3 regions of the Xenorhabdus siamensis genome follow, and region 3 is predicted to be linked to each of the others. Evidence: predicted binding sites of a transcription regulator. Region 3 holds the regulator's gene; each other region holds the start of a gene.
What was found. Region 3 encodes CRP, which controls carbon source genes, mostly activating them, when cyclic AMP is high. Its sites were predicted from a motif close to ATGTGANNNNNNTCACAT; they were not measured.
Positions count from the first base shown of each region.

Region 1 (4,275 bases), on a different contig from region 3:
AGCAAATGTTGCACCTCCGCCATAGCTTTTTCCTTTAAAATTTAGCTCGAAAGGAATATTTTTATAAGTATCGGTATCATCAAAAACAAAAATATTGTCCAGGTTTGTATTAGATTTGCCTTTAGTCTTTCCATAAACACCATATACATTTAGGAAAGGAAGAACCCATGTATCCAGCTTCAATAATTGGGTTTCATTTTTGCTACGTGTATCACCTGCATTAACAATGATCTTATCTTTCCAGTTCTCATTCACCTTTGGATTAGTAAATTCAAACTTAATACTATCCACAATAACATCCTGGCGCAGGTTCATATAACCATAACTGACACCAAATGGCTCAGGAAGATCATAGCCTTTGGCTTGAGCTTTATCCCTCCAAATCGGCAGAACATGCGATTCTGATTTTGCAGAGTGGGACAAACTACCATCGCTATTCGTTTGCGGTACACCAGATTCAGTCATCGTCAATGAAAACAGTGGGCGCTCATTTCCTGCATAACTGTATGAAGTTGCAAGGCAGAATGTAGCAGCTAACAATTTACTGAAGTTAGTTAAGGTCATAATACACTCAAAGAAAAATGAAAGACTCGGCAGACTAGCATGATCCACCTTATGCACCATTATCAAAAAATGCTTACAAATTAATAAATTATAGAAAATATTTTAATGAGTGACTTTTGTATAAATAATTTCAGGCTGATTATTTTTTTACTCTGATAATTTCTATATGCTCTCGATAAATTAACTGGATCGGAGTAAGTAACTGTTCCTGATATCTATATCAGAAAAAATTTTATGGCAGTTGACGAATAAGTGCAGTCTCCATGGAATGTGAGTCAACCAGAATTTTTTGCTAAAAATCGTATTATTTTGGTGTCTAAACGTGTTAAAACCACACTTGATTAGCTTACTCCTCTCATATTGATTGCACCGCATTGAAAATGAAGAAAAAACGCCCCGTTTTACAAGATGTTGCAGACCTCGTTGGAGTCACAAAAATGACGGTCAGCCGTTTCTTACGTCATCCAAATCAGGTTTCCGAAGCCTTAGGGAAACGGATTGCTGCGGCTTTGGATCAACTGGGCTACATTCCTAATCGTGTACCGGATATTCTTTCCAATTCCACCAGCCGGACAATCGGGGTATTGCTTCCTTCATTAACCAATCAGGTATTCGCCGAAGTTATCCGCGGTATTGAACATGTGACAGATTGTCATGGCTATCAGACTATGCTCGCGCATTACGGCTACTCAGCACAGAAAGAAGAAGAGCGTCTGCTCTCCCTGCTTTCCTATAATATTGATGGACTGATCTTGGCCGAACGAACACATACTCCCAAGACCCTGAAAGTATTGGAAACCACGGGTATCCCCGTTGTAGAACTGATGGACAGTGTATCGCCCTGCCTTGATGTCGCTGTTGGTATTGATAATTTTGAAGCAGCACGTCAGATGACAGAATCCATGCTTGGACGTGGTTGCCAGAATGTTGTCTACCTCGGCGCCCGACAAGATGAAAGGGCATTGATCCGTTTGGAAGGATATGAAATGGCAATGCGTAATGCAGGGTTACAACCAAGAAAAATGATGACGTCTGCCAGCTCATCTTACTCATTGGGTGCCCAACTCTTACAGGAAACTTACCTGAAATATCCAGATGTCGACGGCCTGTTTTGTACCAATGACGATATCGCGATTGGAGCAATATTTGAATGTCAGCGTCAGGGGATCAAAGTACCGGGAGACATCGCTGTAGCGGGTTTCCATGGACATGATGTCGGCCAGGTAATGACTCCCAAACTTGCCAGCGTACTGACTCCCCGTAACCAAATGGGACGCAAGGCAGCAGAAGCATTGCTTACCCGCCTGAAGGGCGAAAAACCAGAGCGAACCCTTATTGACGTTGGATTTACACTTTCATTAGGTGAAAGTGTTTAATTTTTGTAGCTTAAAATGATATTTTCCCTTCTTCAATTGCGATAGTCCTCACATTTTCCTTTTTTAGCAATCTTGATTAATTGCTCCCTATCCTTTGCTACTGATAATGTTTCTAATAAATAGTTACCGGTAACATTTCACAGATAATATTTCACAAAGAAAATATTGCAGTTCAATCACAAGGATGACCAAGTGACAAAATCTGCATAAAGGAGTTTGATGATGAACGATACCCGGCAGCCAAACCATGTTTTTATATTGATGGGGGTATCCGGCAGTGGTAAATCTGCCGTTGCCAATGGTATTACCCGTAAACTGGATGCTGCATTTTTAGATGGAGATTTCCTTCATCCCCGCGCCAATATCAAGAAGATGGCAGAAGGCCATGCCTTGAATGATGATGATCGTCAACCATGGCTGGAAGCGCTTAATGATGCCATTTTTGCCATGCAACGTACCAATAACATCTCTTTGCTGGTATGTTCTGCCCTGAAAAAACGCTACCGCGATATCCTACGTAACGGTAACAAGAACTTGTCATTCCTGTATATGCAGGGGGATTTTGAATTAATTGAAGGCCGTCTGAAAGCACGTAAAGGTCATTTTTTCAAACCACAAATGCTGATCTCCCAATTCGAGGCATTAGAAGAACCGACGAGGGACGAAAAAGATGTTCATGTTATTGATATCAAACCAGCTCTTGATGAAGTAATTAAAAACACAATTAGAACAATCCACCATATTACTGAGGCGCCTTAATGAGTACATTAACGCTGGTGCTGACAGCCGTCGGCTCTGTTCTTCTGCTGCTATTTTTGGTGATGAAGGCCCGAATGCACGCCTTTATCGCCTTGATGTTGGTTTCAATGGGAGCCGGTATTTTTTCCGGGATGCCATTAGAAAAAATCGCTCAAACTATGCAAAACGGTATGTCAGGCACATTGGGCTTCCTTGCTATTGTAGTCGCATTAGGGGCCATGTTTGGCAAAATCCTGCATGAAACAGGCGCACTAGATCAAATCGCCGTGAAGTTACTGGGCAGCTTCGGTGAAAAACGGGCTAATTATGCGCTAGGCATTGCAGGCCTTATCTGTGCATTACCCCTGTTTTTTGATGTAGCGATTGTACTGTTGATCGGCGTGGTTTTTGCTGTTGCACGTCGGACTGGCGGTAATGTGGTAAAACTGGCAGTTCCATTGTTTGCCGGGGTGGCAGCAGCGGCGGCATTTCTGGTGCCGGGGCCAACGCCAATGATGCTGGCGTCTCAAATGGGTGCGGATTTTGGCTGGATGATCCTGATTGGCCTGAGTGCGGCAATTCCCGGTATGTTACTGGCTGGCCCCGCATACGGTAATTTCATCAGCAAGTATGTCACTCTGGATTTACCCAAAGATCTGGGCACACCAAGCATTGGTAAGAACCAGATGCCTTCTTTTGCGTTCAGTCTGGTGCTGGTGCTATTTCCATTAGTATTAGTCGGATTGAAAACTATTGGCGCCCGTTTTGTTGATAAACAATCTGTACTGTATCAGTGGCTGGAATTTATCGGTCATCCTTTCACCGCGATTTTAATTGCTTGCCTGGTGGCGATTTATGGCCTGGCAATTCGTCGTGGCATGAGCAAAGAAAAAGTAATGGATGTCTGCTCTGCGGCAATCCAACCAGCGGGAATTATCTTACTGGTTACAGGGGCGGGTGGTGTCTTCAAGCAAGTGTTGATTGATTCCGGTGTAGGGCCTGCGTTGGGTAACGCATTGGTCGGTGCCGGCCTGCCAATCGCATTGGCATGTTTTATTCTGGCTGGTGCTGTACGTGTGATACAAGGTTCAGCCACTGTTGCCTGCCTGACCACTGTCGGCCTGATACTGCCTGTTATCGGTGAATTGGGTTATTCCGGTGCACAAATGGCAGCACTCTCTGTATGTATCGCTGGTGGCTCATTGATCTTCAGCCATGTCAATGATTCTGGTTTCTGGTTGTTCGGTAAATTTACCGGGGCAACAGAAGGACAGACCTTAAAAACATGGACAATCATGGAAACTATTTTAGGTACAACAGGAGCAATTGTCGGCATGATCTATTTCGCGATGCTATGATGTGCTAACGGTTTTTTAGACTATCATGATAAAAAAATAATCCACATTGTAATTAATACAGTGCGGATTATTAAAGAATAACCATATTTACTCGTATTTATTGGCAATCACTTCCCGTATTCCTGTACTTGTGAAATCAATTCCTTATTGCCATTAAATACTTTATGTAAATAACGATTATAACCAGCACCTAATTCGGAATAACCTTTAAGATGATCGATCAGTTTGCTGGTATTAAG
Region 1 covers NZ_JBBMXE010000009.1:196,603-200,877, forward strand. The annotation lists gene AAC852_RS09990 (hypothetical protein) at 1-564, opposite strand, end outside; gene gntR (gluconate operon transcriptional repressor GntR) at 945-1,940, shown strand; gene gntK (gluconokinase) at 2,163-2,699, shown strand; gene gntU (gluconate transporter) at 2,699-4,036, shown strand; gene AAC852_RS10010 (protein bax) at 4,144-4,275, opposite strand, start outside.
Region 1: a site for CRP is predicted at 1,977-1,994, ahead of gntK (gluconokinase). Genes of this name have one in related genera too.

Region 2 (4,275 bases), on a different contig from region 3:
TGCTTTAGTCAAATGCCCTTGATGCATTTCGAGCTTACGTTCAAACAGCTCAAACAGGGTGAAGGCATCTGCAGTACCGCCAGCAAAACCCGCTATGACTTTGTCATTGTAAAGGCGGCGTACTTTACGGACATTGCCTTTCATAACGGTATGACCCATTGTTGCTTGTCCATCACCACCGATGACAACTTGGCCATTACGGCGAACACTTACGATTGTAGTCACGAGTTAGCCCCTGGTTAAAAAAATAGAAGATGGCACACACGGTACTTTGGCTGACAATGCCACGATTATTTATCAAAAGCACCGTATGTTCGTTATTGGAGATCAAGATGGGGGAATTTTTTGATTTTTCAACCCCCAGCAGGGCGGAGAATACAGTTGGAAATCCCCGTATTGGCAATGCGAATGCGCATTTTTTCCGCACTATCTTTGCTTTTATACGGTCCCACTACAACCCGATTCCAACTGTCTTTTGTTGTAATCTTACTCTCAATACCGACCAACGCGAGGCTGGCACGGACGGACTCTGCCTGCTCTATAGTACGGAATGAGCCACATTGTAGCATTAATCTGGATTCATTTAGCGTTGTCTTTGGCTTACTGGTCTCATTGGATGTTTGAGACCGAGGTATTTGAGTCTGAGGCATTTGAGTTTGAGGTAATTGAAATTGCACCGATGGCTTATTCTCCTGTTGAAGCACAGGATTTTGCTGTGGAGTATATTCTGGAGATGGTTTTTGTACCGGTGGATTCACAAGAACACGTGAGCGAGGAACTGGCTCACTGTTATAGGGTACTTCAGCCAATTGTGTTGGAGGCTGGCGCATATCTGCCTGCATTTGTTCAAGTAACTGGCGCTGTTCTGGCGTCAGTTCCGTTGGCCTGTTGTTCTGTTGATTAGGTGTTAAAGAGGGTTCCTGTATTGATGGCAGACCAACAGGTCGATTTTCCAGCTCCTTGATATAACTCCAGCGTTCTTCTGGTATTGGTGGCAAACCATGGCCTTTAGGCTGGTGAGTGATTGGTGGTGTATTTTGTACACTTTCATTTTTAGTATGTACGATGAAATAAAGTCCACCAATGAATGTGACCACCAAAGCGACGGCGATAGCTAATGTCGTTTTAGGTAGTCCTTGGGTCTGATTTTTTTTCTTACCAGTACCTTTCCGACGGGGATTGGAATGCCCGCGACTCACATAATCTCGTTGTGCCACTGTGTTTAATTCGCTGAGTTATTTAAAAAATTAAGGAGTAGATACCTAATGTTACTGAACATGTAGTTATTTGCCTAGCTTTTAGGCGAACAAGTACTCTCACGAATAAGCAATTCTGCATCTAATAATCGTGAACCTTTCGAAACCATACGGCCTTGGAGCTGCTCCAGCAACAAAAGCATTGAGTTATACCCAATTTCATAACATGGCTGTGCCACAGTTGTTAGAGGCGGTTCGCTGTATTGCGCCATGTTGATATTATCAAAACCAACAATGGACAGGTCTTCTGGTAATTTTAATCCCATTTTTTTAGCTTGCCACATTGCACCAATTGCCATGACATCACTATGGCAGAAAATAGCGCTGGGAGGTTCCGGCAGGGTAAGCAGGATTTCTGCTGATTCAGCGCCACTTTCATGAGTGAAATCACCTCTGACTATATATTCATCACGGATAGGGATGCCGGTACGACGTAATGCCTGAATATACCCTTGAAGCCGATATTGGCACAGTGGCATTGTATCTGGTCCAGTGATACAGGCGATGCGTTTGTGCCCGATTTTTTGCAGGTGATGGGTAGCATTGAAAGCGGAGGTCAGATTATCAATATGGACAGTAGGAAGCTCTAGTTCAGGCGCAAATTCATTAGCCATTACCATGGGAGGCATATTTTTCTGTTCTTCTTTAGAGACATCGAAAGGAACATTTGAGCCCAGTAAGATCATGCCATCAATGCGTTTGGTAATGAGTAGATTGATAAAAGCATGTTCTTGCTGTTGCTGGTGTTTACAGTCACCAATCAGAACCAGATAACCATGTTTTGCCGCAGTTTCTTCAATGCCGCGGATACTTTCATTGAAGAAAGGATCGCTGATATTGGGAACGATAACCAGAATGGCTCTGGACTCATTTCTCCTCAAATTCTTGGCGAGATTATGCGGATAGTAACCCACTTCCAGTACAGCATTTTCGACTTTCTGACGGGTGTGAACAGAAACTTTATCAGGATTCATAAGTGTTCTTGATACAGTTGCGGTAGAAACCCCCGCTACTTTGGCGACATCTTTCATTGTCGCTAATGCGCAATTCTTTTTTTCCATAGTCCACTCCTTATGTTCTACAGGTAGCGAAACGATTGCTATCCGAAATGAAAGTAAAAAAAATCGAAAGTAAAAAAACGCCAGTTATTCCTGTGGGGGAAGCACTGGCGGCTCGTTTTCTACAGTCATATTAATAAATTCATTTTAAACCGATTAACAGTTCAACCCGTTACTTTGTTTACATAAAAAATGTGATATGCATCATTTCTTAGAGCTACTTCGCAAATTAAGGAAATAATTGCCACTGTTTTTTCATAGACTTCTGCTCAATTTGGAGTTTTTACTGCAATAATCCATTGTTTTTTTATTAACCTTCTGTGGGATCAACATCAATATTCCATTTTACTTTCCGTGCTTGCGGCAACGCTGTGATGTGTGGATGGAGCTCTGCCATCATTTTCTGTAGAAAAATGCGCGATGGGTGTTGCACCAGTAATTGCCAGCGATATCGGCCACCCCGTTTGGCCTGTAATGCGGGAACCGGTCCCATAATCCATACGTGTTCATCATATCGTGGATGATGTTCAAACAGTTGGCGCATTTGTTGTAAAAAAGCAGGAGCCTGCTGATTATCGTGATCTTCCGACCGTAGCATGATATGGCTGACAAAAGGGGGCAGAAGTACTTGCTGGCGCTCTTCCATTGCTTGCTGAGCAAATGCGTCATAGCCTTTCTCCAGCAACACCTGTAAAAGTGGATGTTCTGGATGGTGAGTTTGAAGTACAACTTCTCCGCGTTTGCCTGCTCGTCCTGCTCGACCGGAAACTTGAGTATACAATTGCGCAAACCGTTCAGCCGCGCGGAAATCAGCAGAAAACAGGGCACCATCGACATCCAATAAAGCGACTAATGTGACATCAGGAAAATGGTGGCCTTTTGCCAACATTTGAGTGCCAATCAAAATACGGGCACCACCCTGATGAATATCGGCAAGTTGTTGTTCCAGTGCTCCTTTGCGGCTGGTGGTGTCTCTGTCGATACGGGTAACCGGAACGTTGGGAAACAGTTGAGTGATACCATCTTCAAGTTGCTCAGTACCTAGCCCTACAGGAATGAGATGTGTCGTTCCGCATTGGGGGCATTGACGAGGAATGGGTCGTTGGCTATCACAGTGATGGCAGCGCAGATAGCGATGATTCTGATGCAGGGTATAGTAGTGATCACAACGCTGGCATTCTGCTATCCAGCCACACTCATGGCACAGCAGGGCAGGGGAATAACCACGGCGGTTCAGAAAGAGGATGACCTGATTATCTGCTTGCAAATGTTCGCCAATGCGGTTAATGAGAGGTTGAGATAAACCGACGGTCAGCGGCAATCCTTTCATATCCAGCAGGTGTTGGGTGGCTGGCAGGGCATGACCGGCTCGTTTCGTCAAAGTAAGTTGTTTGTATTTTCCATGTCTTACATTAAATAGTGTTTCCAGTGCCGGTGTTGCTGTTCCCAGAATGATAGGAATTTTCTCTTTTTTGGCGCGGAAGACCGCCAGATCACGAGCGTGATAGCGCCATCCATCTTGTTGTTTATAAGAATTATCATGCTCCTCATCAATGATGATGACACCTAAGTGAGCGAAGGGAGTGAACAGGGCTGAACGAGTACCGATGACAATGGCGTTTTCCCCTCGTTTTGCTCTTAACCATACCGATAACCGTTCACTGTCATTTAAGGCTGAATGCAGAACATCAACGGGCGCGTTGAAACGCTCTCTGAACCTGCGGATAGTCTGGGGAGTCAGACCAATTTCGGGAACTAAGATCAGTGCTTGTTTTCCCTGTGTCAAAATGTTTTCCAGAACACTCAGGTATACTTCGGTTTTACCTGAGCCAGTGATGCCGGCAAGTAACCAGGGAGAAAAAGTGTGATCTTCTGCGCGAACGGCTCCAACTGCGGTGGCTTGCTCTGTATTGAGTTTTAGCCGTTCCCCGATGATGCGAAAATGTTCATGCCAATTTTCA
Region 2 covers NZ_JBBMXE010000012.1:246,429-250,703, reverse strand. The annotation lists gene hslV (ATP-dependent protease subunit HslV) at 1-225, opposite strand, end outside; gene ftsN (cell division protein FtsN) at 354-1,217, opposite strand; gene cytR (DNA-binding transcriptional regulator CytR) at 1,292-2,317, opposite strand; gene priA (primosomal protein N') at 2,625-4,275, opposite strand, start outside.
Region 2: a site for CRP is predicted at 2,507-2,524, ahead of cytR (DNA-binding transcriptional regulator CytR). Genes of this name have one in related genera too.

Region 3 (4,275 bases):
CGCACTGGATTTACCGGCATTTGACCGACCGGCAAACGCGACCTCAATGCCCACATCTTGAGGCAGGTGGCGAATGTCAGGTGCACTCGTGACAAAGTGGGTCGTATGATAGTTGTAGTTTTTGATGGTCAAAATGATTATCTCCCTGCGGAATACACGAAAAAACAGCGCGGTGATTATACCGAGAGCAACGGCTTGTGGACAGGTGTAACTTTATCGTGATGTTTCTATTACGACATATTTTTGCTTTTTGACTGAAATTATTTTTGCCTAACGTAGTAAAGAATATTCTGCAACTTTTTCCTGCCTAATATGTATGAAAGAACACCAAGATAGACGCTATTCCAAAAATAAACTCTACCCAGAATATGAGAATATAATATTTATTTAGATAGATATTCTTTAGCAAAACTCATCATTACTCGTAAAAGTTGGTAAATCTTTGCAACTTAGCGCTATAGGGAATTACACTTAATGAGTTTTATGGGTTTTGTTATTGACCTCAAGAATAAAGGAACCATCAATGTTTAAACGTATTTTTGTGTCGCTTATGACGGCATGTGCTATCAGTATGGCTGCTCCAGCATTGGCTGCCGAAACTCACGTGAAGCTGATGACATCAGCAGGTGAAATAGAGCTTGAACTGGATAGCAATAAGGCGCCGATTACCACAAAGAATTTCGTTGAGTATGTGAATGAGGGTTTTTATAACAATACGATTTTCCATCGCGTTATTCCCGGTTTCATGATCCAGGGAGGGGGATTTACGAAAGATATGAAACAGAAAGTCACCAAAGCCCCAATCAAAAATGAAGCTGATAATGGCTTACGTAACTTGCGTGGAACAATTGCGATGGCACGCACCGCAGATAAGGATAGTGCAACCAGTCAGTTTTTCATTAATGTGACTGATAATGCTTTTCTTGACCACGGTCAGCGTGATTTCGGCTATGCCGTCTTTGGTAAGGTAGTGAAAGGGATGGATGTGGTTGACAAAATTTCTCAAGTCAAAACAGAAAATGTTGGGCCTTACCAAAATGTTCCTGTTAAACCGATTGTGATACTTTCTGCAAAGGTTGTTTCCCAATAACCTTGATGAGAAAAACACGTTTTTTGCCTGAAAGATAGAGAATGAGACGGTATTGGCCTGTTATTACACTTTTTGAAGTTTCAGGGTTTTTAAAGTGCCGTCTCCCTTTCTCACTCCTCTACGTTTTCACACGAAAAAGACCTCACTGTGGATATGTGCCGCTGTCTGGCGGTAATCCCTGCCCCTATTTTAAAAATGTCTATGTGGTATGATGACTGTCCCGCTACCGTTGGTGCTGCTTTACCTAATTTTACCGTGATACAGAACGCATAATGTCCAATAGGACAACGCAATATATAAAACTATAAAAATCAGTAGGATGAACTCCTATGTTATTAATAATAGATAACTACGACTCTTTTACATTCAATTTATATCAATATTTTTGTGAGTTAGGGGCAAATGTTTTAGTTAAGCGTAATGATGAATTACAGCTTGAAGATATCGAGAAATTAGCACCGACTCATTTAGTGATCTCTCCGGGGCCTTGTACACCAGATGAATCAGGGATCTCACTGGAAGCCATTTCACATTTTGCCGGGAAAGTGCCGATTTTGGGGGTGTGTCTCGGACATCAAGCGATTGGTCAGGCTTTTGGCGCGAGTGTTGTTAAAGCCCGTGAGGTGATGCACGGAAAAACCTGTTTAATTCACCATAACCAGCAAGGTGTATTTAAGGGATTGAATCGTCCACTGACAGTTACCCGTTATCACTCTTTGGTTATTGCCGCAGAAACGTTACCTGCATCCTTTGAGGTTACGGCATGGAGCCAGCATGATGGTAATGTGGATGAAATAATGGGAATACGTCACCGTACTCTCCCCTTGGAAGGCGTGCAGTTCCATCCGGAAAGCATCCTGAGTGAACAAGGACATGAACTGTTAAATAATTTTCTTAAATATTAACGAAGAACGATTTACTTCCTCTTTTGGCTACTGTTTACGGCCATTTTTTTACGAAGCATTTGTGGGCAGGTGATATCACTAAATTATGCACCAGCGGGTTTCATTTTGTTAAGGGATGAGAGAAGCTGAAGGATGGAAAGCAAAAAGCCAGTGCTCTATGGGCCGCACTGGCCTAATTCAAGCGCAATTTCAAGAACTAGCGGGTTCCATAAACGACAATTGTTTTGCCGTGCGCAGAGATCAGGTTTTGATCTTCCAGCATTTTCAGAATGCGGCCGACAGTTTCACGGGAGCATCCGACAATCTGCCCAATTTCCTGACGTGTAATTTTGATTTGCATACCATCAGGATGGGTCATTGCATCAGGCTGTTTGGCCAGATTGAGCAATGTCTGTGCAATACGACCTGTCACATCCAGAAATGCCAGGTTTCCAACTTTTTCCGATGTTGTTTGTAAGCGGCTTGCCATCTGAGCGGATAAACGCATCAGAATGTCAGGATTAACCTGAATTAACTGGCGAAATTTCTTATAAGAAATTTCAGCCACTTCACAGGCGCTCTTAGCTCGCACCCATGCAGTACGTTCTTGCCCTTCTTCAAACAATCCAAGTTCACCAATGAAATCCCCCTGATTTAAATAAGAGAGGATCATTTCTTTACCTTCTTCATCTTTTATTAGAACAGCAACTGAACCTTTAACAATGTAGTAAAGCGTTTCTGCTTTCTCGCCTTGATGAATAAGCGTGCTCTTGGATGGATATTTGTGAATATGGCAGTGTGACAAAAACCATTCAAGAGTAGGGTCTGTTTGTGGCTTGCCGAGAACCATTCGCTTTATCCTCTGTTGTTATTTCCGCCTTTATGTTCTGAGAAGCTGACAGTTTCTCATCAGGCTGGCTTTATAAAGTCAATAGATTAACATATTAACTTGCTGAAAAACTGACAAGTAAGAATTTTATATAGGTTTATAAAGGATGCTAACATATTGGTGTAGTCATCCAGACCCATAAAACCTGCCAGCTTCGCTTGTAACTTTTGTTTGTAACACAGGAAAACATTTCTGTCTTCTCCTGTATCGCTTCAGCATATAAAACCAGTTAATAAATTACCAGAAATCTGTTTGCAGAACACCATTTACTACATTTTCATTTATAAGTGGGTGAATAGTGGGTGTTTTATCACAGGTAACATTATTTTTTGTTACCTGCGTTATTGATAATTAACTTGTGCTTAATTCAGGAAATTTTTTTGCCTTCCAGTAATTGTTGAACTAACGGAGCCATAATTAACTCCATTGCCAGTCCCATTTTTCCACCCGGAACGACGATAGTATTTATACTGGAAATAAACGAACCCTGAAGCATGGCCAGTAAATAAGGGAAATCGATTTGGCTCAGACCACGGAATCGGATGACGATAAAACTTTCGTCTAGAGAAGGAATAGCTTTGGCGGAAAAGGGGTTGGAGGTATCAACAGTAGGAACGCGTTGAAAGTTGATGTGAGTGCGGGAAAACTGTGGCGTAATATAGCGAATATAATCATCCATCGAACGAACCACGGAATCCATAACCGCCTCCCTTGAATGCCCGCGTTCACTGGTATCGCGAATGAGTTTTTGTATCCATTCAAGGTTGACGATGGGGACAACACCAATTAGCAGATCAACTAATTCGGCGACATTGTATTGCGGCGTGACAACACCACCATGTAATCCTTCATAAAACAGCATATCGGTGTTTGATGGTAGCGATTCCCAGGGCGTGAATGTACCCGGTACTTGGTTGTAGGGAACAGCTTCGTCATACGTATGCAGATATTTCCGCCAGCGGCCAGCACCTGTTTCCCCATATTCAAAGAATGTCTTCTCTAGCATATGGAAATCATTCGCTTCTGGCCCGAAGTAACTGATGTGCCTGCCTTGTTCTTTCGCTTTACGTATTTCTGCGTCCATTTCAGGGCGGGTATAACGGTGGAAACTATCCCCTTCGATAAGTGCGGCAGTGATGCCGAGTTGTTGGAAAATCTTGCGAAATGCCACACTGGTGGTTGTCGTTCCGGCTCCGCTAGAGCCGGTTATGGCAATGACAGGGTGTTTGGCAGACATAAGAAACAGACTCCTTATCATAAAAAATTGGGATGATCGTTCTCGTGATCAGCAGTATCAGGCCAATAAAACAAACCGATGTTGAATGAAATGCTATTTATTGAGCCAGAAATGATATGAAACTATGGACGGAACATCTCCTTAGGCATGATATTGACAGTCTCATGCAATTCAG
Region 3 covers NZ_JBBMXE010000005.1:397,716-401,990, forward strand. The annotation lists gene yihA (ribosome biogenesis GTP-binding protein YihA/YsxC) at 1-132, opposite strand, end outside; gene ppiA (peptidylprolyl isomerase A) at 524-1,090, shown strand; gene AAC852_RS05690 (aminodeoxychorismate synthase component II) at 1,420-1,995, shown strand; gene crp (cAMP-activated global transcriptional regulator CRP) at 2,192-2,824, opposite strand; gene AAC852_RS05700 (phosphoribulokinase) at 3,231-4,100, opposite strand; gene AAC852_RS05705 (YheU family protein) at 4,223-4,275, opposite strand, start outside.